Regions from separate parts of the Streptomyces sp. NPDC085932 genome, predicted to be linked through region 2. Evidence: predicted binding sites of a transcription regulator. Region 2 holds the regulator's gene; the other holds the start of a gene.
What was found. Region 2 encodes HspR, which represses chaperone genes until heat shock. Its sites were predicted from a motif close to TTGAGNNNNNNNNNCTCAA; they were not measured.
Positions count from the first base shown of each region.

Region 1: lon (endopeptidase La) is a predicted target of HspR. The motif match lies at 1,716-1,734, and genes of this name have one in related genera.

Region 1 covers NZ_JBITSJ010000003.1:10,869-14,274, reverse strand. Annotated here, with positions in the region: gene ACIGAQ_RS16085 (rhomboid-like protein) at 35-880, shown strand; gene ACIGAQ_RS16080 (GNAT family N-acetyltransferase) at 924-1,583, opposite strand; gene lon (endopeptidase La) at 1,757-3,406, shown strand, end outside.
Region 2 covers NZ_JBITSJ010000004.1:219,624-223,029, forward strand. Annotated here, with positions in the region: gene ACIGAQ_RS21275 (DUF418 domain-containing protein) at 1-651, shown strand, start outside; gene ACIGAQ_RS21280 (sugar ABC transporter substrate-binding protein) at 644-1,753, opposite strand; gene ACIGAQ_RS21285 (heat shock protein transcriptional repressor HspR) at 2,036-2,488, opposite strand; gene dnaJ (molecular chaperone DnaJ) at 2,494-3,406, opposite strand, start outside.

The DNA.
Region 1 (3,406 bases), on a different contig from region 2:
GCCGCACGGTGGTCCGGCCGGCGTGCGGGGTCCGCTGGACGGTGGGCGTGGGCCGGGGCTGCCCGACGGTACGGCCGCGGACGACGGGCCGCTGCCGGTGCCCGTCGGCGGGCCGCTGCTGGACGGCGTGCCGAGGCAGCGCTGCCCGAGGGGCACCGCGGACCCGGGCCGACAGAGAAGCTGCCCGAGGGGCACCGCGGACCCGGGCCGACAGAGAACCGGTGTTCCGGTGGCGCACCGGCGCCGGGTTCCGCGTCCGTGGCGGCTGCTGCCCACGCCCACGGGTTCACCGTTCACCTTCGCGTACGTGGTCCTGCTCTGCGTCACCTCGCTGATCGGCGCGCACGCCGACCCCGCCGTGGTGCACGCCCTGCTCCAGTGGTCCAGCACGGACGTGGCGCACCTGGTGAGTTCGCCGGAACTGGTGCTGGTCGGCAGCGCGCTGTGGGTCGCGGGCGGGGTGGCCTCGCCGTTCACGGTCGGGTTCGTGCTGGTGCTGACCGCGCTGGAACGGCGGATCGGGGGCCTGCGCACGGCCGGGGTCTTCCTGCTCGGGCACGTCCTCGCCACCCTGGCGACCGAGGTCCCGGTGGGACTCGCGGTACTGGCCGGGCAGCTGCCCGACTCCTCCCTCCACCGTCTCGACTACGGCGTCAGCTTCGGCGTCGCGGCCGGCGCCGGCGCCCTGGCCGGTCTGCTCCCGCCGTGGCTGCGCGTACCGCTGCTGGCCGCCTTCGGCGGGATGCTTCTGCGGGACCTCTTCGCCTTCACCGACCCGATGACGAACTGGGGGCATCTGATCGCCCTGGCCATCGGGATCGCGACCTGGCCGCTGGTCCGGCGGTGGCACGCGAGCCGCACGGTTCCGACCGGGGGGTGACCCCCCGGCGGGTGACCCCCGGGATGACGGGGGAGGGCACAGGTCAGGCCCCTGCCGCCGTCGGCCGGTCGTGCCTGGCGCTGGTCAGCACCGCCGCCACTTCCCAGCCCAGCGACTCGTACAGGCCCCGGCCCGCCGGCGTGCCGGCCAGGACGCCGGTCCGGGCTCCCTGGCGCGCGGCGGCGGACTGCAGCGTGCGCATGACGAGGCCGCCCAGCCCCTTGCGGCGGTGCTCCGGGGCCGTCTCGATCCGGTCGGCGACGGCCGTGTCGCCCGTGGGGGTGATCTGGCCGCGCGCCGCCAGGGAGCCGTCCGGGGCGGCCACCATCAGGTGGGTCACCGCGCCCCGCGACCACGTGCGCAGCCGGAAGCCGTCGGGGACGGCCGGAGCGTCGTCCGCCGCCAGCGGGACCGTCATGAGGTAGCCGGGTTCGGGGTCGATCCACCAGCCGTCGTCCAGCCAGCCGGCGACCTCCGCCGGATCGCGGAAGGCCTTCAGCCACACGCCGTCCCCGGTCACCGCGCCGGCCACCTTCCGCACGGTCGTCTCGTCGAGGCCCTCGCCCGTCGCGCCGAACACGTGCCGGGTGACGTGTCCGTACAGCCCCACGTCGATCGTCCAGCCCCACGGCTCGGCCACCGGCGGAGCCGCCCCGCGCGACACGACCCACCCGTCCACCCACGCCCGCACGGTCCCGTCCACGCCGCCCCCGTAATTACCGCTAGCACCTTTGGCCTATTACGTCGATGACTCTACGCGCCCTCCTGGCAGGGGCGGCACGGGTGATCGCTGACAGCGAACACCGGTCGGGGAACAACCGGCCGTCCCCAAGCATTGAGTCGGCATAGCTCAACTTGACTGCCGAAGGGGAGATCATGGCTTCGACGTCCACACCGCTCACCCTGCCCGTGCTGCCGCTCGACGACGAGGTCGTGCTGCCCGGGATGGTGGTCCCGCTGGACCTGAGCGACTCCGAGGTCCGTGCCGCGGTGGAGGCCGCCCAGGCCGCCGCTCGGACAACACCCGGAAAGCCCCGGGTACTCCTGGTGCCACGCATCGACGGGACGTACGCGAACACCGGTGTCCTCGGCACCGTCGAGCAGGTCGGCCGGCTGGCCGACGGCGACCCGGGCGCGCTGATCCGCGGCCGGGGGCGGGTGAGGATCGGTGCGGGGACCACGGGCCCCGGCGCGGCCCTCTGGGTCGAGGGCACCAGCGTCGACGAGACCGTGCCGGAGCCGCTGCCCGGCCAGGTCGCCGAACTGGTCAAGGAGTACAAGGCCCTCGCCACCGCCTGGCTGCGCAAGCGCGGCGCCTGGCAGGTCGTCGACCGGGTCCAGGCCATCGACGACGTCTCGGCGCTGGCCGACAACTCCGGCTACTCGCCGTTCCTGACCACCGACCAGAAGGTCGAACTGCTGGAGACCACCGACCCGGTGGCCCGGCTCAAGCTCGCCACGCAGCAGCTGCGCGACCACCTCGCCGAGCAGGACGTGGCCGAGACCATCGCCAAGGACGTCCAGGAGGGCGTCGACAAGCAGCAGCGCGAGTTCCTGCTGCGGCGCCAGCTCGAAGCGGTCCGCAAGGAGCTGCGCGAGCTGAACGGCGAGGCAGGCAAGGACCCCGCCGAGGAGTCCGACGACTACCGCGCCCGCGTGGAGGCCGCCGACCTGCCCGAGAAGGTCCGCGAGGCCGCCCTGAAGGAGGTCGACAAGCTGGAGCGCTCCTCCGACCAGTCGCCCGAGGGCTCGTGGATCCGCACCTGGCTCGACACGGTCCTGGAGATGCCGTGGAACGAGCGCACCGAGGACGCCTACGACATCCAGGGCGCCAAGGAGGTCCTGGACGCCGAGCACGCCGGTCTGGAGGACGTGAAGGAGCGCATCACCGAGTACCTGGCCGTGCGCAAGCGGCGCAACGAGCGGGGTCTGGGCGTCGTCGGCGGGCGGCGCGGCGGTGCCGTGCTCGCGCTGGTCGGGCCGCCCGGCGTCGGCAAGACCTCCCTCGGCGAGTCCGTCGCCCACGCCATGGGCCGCACGTTCGTGCGCGTCGCCCTCGGCGGTGTGCGCGACGAGGCCGAGATCCGCGGACACCGGCGCACGTACGTCGGCGCGCTGCCCGGCCGGATCGTCCGCGCCATCAAGGAGGCCGGGTCGATGAACCCGGTCGTGCTCCTCGACGAGATCGACAAGGTCGGCTCGGACTTCCGGGGCGACCCGGCCGCCGCCCTGCTCGAAGTGCTCGACCCGGCGCAGAACCACACCTTCCGCGACCACTACCTGGAGGTCGAGCTCGACCTCTCGGACGTCGTCTTCCTGGCCACCGCCAACGTCCTGGAGGCGATCCCGGAGGCCCTGGCCGACCGGATGGAGATCGTCCGCCTCGACGGCTACACCGAGGACGAGAAGGTCGTCATCGCCCGCGACCACCTGCTCCCGCGGCAGCTGGAGCGGGCCGGGCTCGACAAGGACGAGGTGACCATCGACGAGGGCGCGCTGCGCAAGCTCGCCGGCGAGTACACGCGC
Region 2 (3,406 bases):
TACCGCGGCACCGCCGGCACGGTCGTACGGGAGAACCTCGACCGGCTGCCGCTCACCCTCGTCGCCGTGCTGCTGATGGCCCCGGGCGTGCTGGCTGCCTTCTTCCTCGGCCTGGCGGCGGGCAAGCGGGGTCTGCTCGCTCCCGGCGGGGTGGGCCGCGCCCGGCTGCGGCGGACCGCGGTCGCCGGACTGGCCGTCGGGATCCCGGGGGCGGTGTTCTTCGCCTCCGCCGCCCAGGGGCCGCTGGAGGACCGCTGGCACCTCCTGGGCGTCGGCGTGGGCACCCTGACGGCGCCGGCCCTGTCGGCCGCCTACGCGTGCCTGCTGCTGCTCCTGCTGGACTCCCCGCGGGGAGACCGGGTGCGGCGCCTCTTCGTCCCGGCGGGCCGCCTCGCGCTCACGAACTACCTCGGGCAGTCCCTGATCGTGATGTGCGCGGCGACGGCGTACGGCCTGTCCCTGTACGGGCGCCTGGGCGCGGCCGCCGTGCTGCTGCTCGCCCTCGCCGTGTACGCGCTCCAGCTGGCCCTGAGCACCGCGTGGCTGCGGCGCTTCCGGCACGGGCCCGCCGAATGGCTGCTCCGGGCGATCACCCTGGCGCGCCGCCCGGGACGGACCCGGGCCCCGCACGCACCGGAACCGGCTAGTTGAGACCGGCCGCCTGGCACGCCGCCTTGTACTTGGTGGTGCAGATGTCCGACACCTTGTAGATGTCGTCGGCCACGACCGTGTCCTCGATGTTCTCCTTGGTCAGCGCCACCACCGGCACGAGCTGGGCCGGAATGCCCTTGTGCGTGGGGCTGTCGACCTTGTCGCGGGTGAGCGCGGCGAACTGGATGTCGCGGCCCTGCACCTTGGCGACGGCCATCTCCGCGGCGTTCTCCGCCTCCTGCGGGTACGACTTGTAGACGCTCATGTACTGCTCGCCGGCGAGGATCCGCTGCACGGCCGCGAGTTCCGCGTCCTGGCCGGTGATGGGCGGCAGGTCGGTCACGCCCGCGGCCTCCAGGGCCTTGACGATGCCGCCGGCCATGCCGTCGTTGGCCGAGTAGACGGCCTTGATGTTGTCCTTGCCGATCTTCGCGATCGCCTCGGCCATGTTGGCCTCGGCGTTCTCCGGCTTCCAGTCCTTGGTGTCGAAGGACTGCGCGATCGTCACCTTGCCGTTCAGCTCGGACATCGCCCCGGCCTTGAACTGCTTGGCGTTGGGGTCCGTCGACGAGCCGTTCATCATGACGATCTTGTCGGACAGGCTCGCCTTCTCGCCGATGGCCTCCAGCAGCGAGCGCCCCTGGACCTCGCCGACCAGTTCGTTGTCGAACGAGATGTACGCCTCGATCGGCCCCTCGGCCAGCCGGTCGTAGGCGATGACCGGGATGCCGGCCTCCTTGGCCTTCTTCACGCCGTCGGCGATGGCGTGCGAGTCGACCGCGTCCAGCAGGATCACGTCGACCCGGTCGTCGATCATCTTCTGCATCTGGCTCGCCTGCTTGTCGGCGTCCGCCTCGGCGTTGGCGTACTCGACGCGGCCCTTGTCGTTGGTGAGCGACTCGACCTTCCGCTTGATGATCGGGTAGTCGAAGTTCTCGTAGCGCGTGTTCGCCTTCTCCGGCAGCAGCAGGCCCACCGTGATGTCGTTGCCCTTGGTCGGGCTCGCGTCGTCACTGCTCCCGGTCGCGTTGAGCACGCCGCAGCCGGCGAGCGTGGCGGAGATCGTGGCGGCGGCCACGGATATGGCGATACGACGACGCATGCGGAAGCTCACTTCGCGTGTGATTCGGACGTGGGCACAGCATTGCGGCCCATGTGTCTGAAAAGACAACGCGGACGCGCCCCCCACCGTCAAGCGGAACCACTTAACGAGATGACAACACCACGCTCCGCAGCAGTTGTGAAGACTCTGCGGAATCATCTTCAAGTCCCGCGCACGGCCCGGTCATCGAGAGGGAGGGGCGCGAAAACGCCCGCAACGCAGACAAGGCACGCGAAAGGGGCCGGGAGTCGACTCCCGGCCCCTTTCCGCGCGATGAGCGCGTCAGTCGGACTGCTGCTGCCGCTTCGGCCGCCACACCACCAGCGCGCTGGTCTGCTGCACCTCCTGGTACGGCACCAGGTCCCGGCGGTACGACGCGTGCACCGCCGCCTCGCGCTGGCGCATCGCCGCCGCGGCGCCGTCGAGCGCGTCCTCCAGCTCGGCCACCCGGGCCTGGAGGGCCGCGACCTGGTTCTCCAGTTCGATGATGCGCTTGATTCCGGCCAGGTTGATGCCCTCGTCCTGCGACAACTGCTGCACCTGGCGGAGCAGTTCGATGTCGCGGGCCGAGTAGCGCCGGCCCCGGCCGGCCGTGCGGTCCGGGGACACCAGGCCCAGACGGTCGTACTGGCGCAGGGTCTGCGGGTGCAGGCCGGACAGCTGGGCCGCCACCGAGATGACGTAGACCGGGGTCTCCTCGGTCAGTTCATACGGGTTGCGTCGACGACCGTCCATCTGACTCATGCTCCCTTCGCGGCCTGGAACAGCTCCGCCCGCGGGTCCTCACCCGCGGTCGCCTCGCGATACGCCTCGAGTGCGTCACGAGCCTTCCCCGTCAGGTCCTTCGGGACACTCACCTCGACGGTGACCAGGAGGTCGCCGCGGGTGCCGTCCTTGCGGACCGCGCCCTTGCCCCGGGCGCGCATCGTACGGCCGTTCGGCGTGCCGGGGGGCAGCTTCAGCGTGACGGGCGGGCCGCCGAGCGTCGGCACCCGGACCTCGCCGCCGAGGGCCGCCTCGGTGAAGGTGACCGGGACGGTGACCGTGAGGTTGTCGTCCTTGCGGCCGAACACCGGGTGGGAGTCGACGTGCACGACCACGTACAGGTCGCCCGCCGGGCCGCCGCGCTCGCCCGGCGCGCCCTTGCCCCGCAGCCGGATCCGCTGGCCGTCGCTGACGCCGGCCGGGATGCGCACCTGCATGGTCCGCGAGGACTTGGCCCGGCCGCTGCCCTTGCAGACGTCGCAGGGGGTCTCGGCGATCAGGCCGCGGCCCTTGCAGTCGGGGCAGGGGTCGGTGAGCGAGAAGCCGCCGCCGCTGCCCCGGGCGACCTGCCCGGTGCCGACGCAGGTCGGGCACACGCGCGGCGTGCCGTTCTTGTCGCCGGTGCCCGAACAGGCCTTGCAGGGCGACTGCGAGGACATCCGCAGCGGGACGGTCGCGCCCTCGATGGCCTCCGTGAAGCTGAGCGTGACCTCGGACTCGATGTCCTGGCCGCGCCGGGGCTGGGTCCGCGTGCCCGGGCCGGCACCGCCGCGGTTGAACAGGCCCCCGAAGACGTCACCGAGGCCGCCGCCGAAGCCGCCGGCGCCCTGGCCCCCCTGGCCGCCCCCGAAGAGGTCGCCCAGGTCGAAGTTGAAGGAGCCGCCCGCG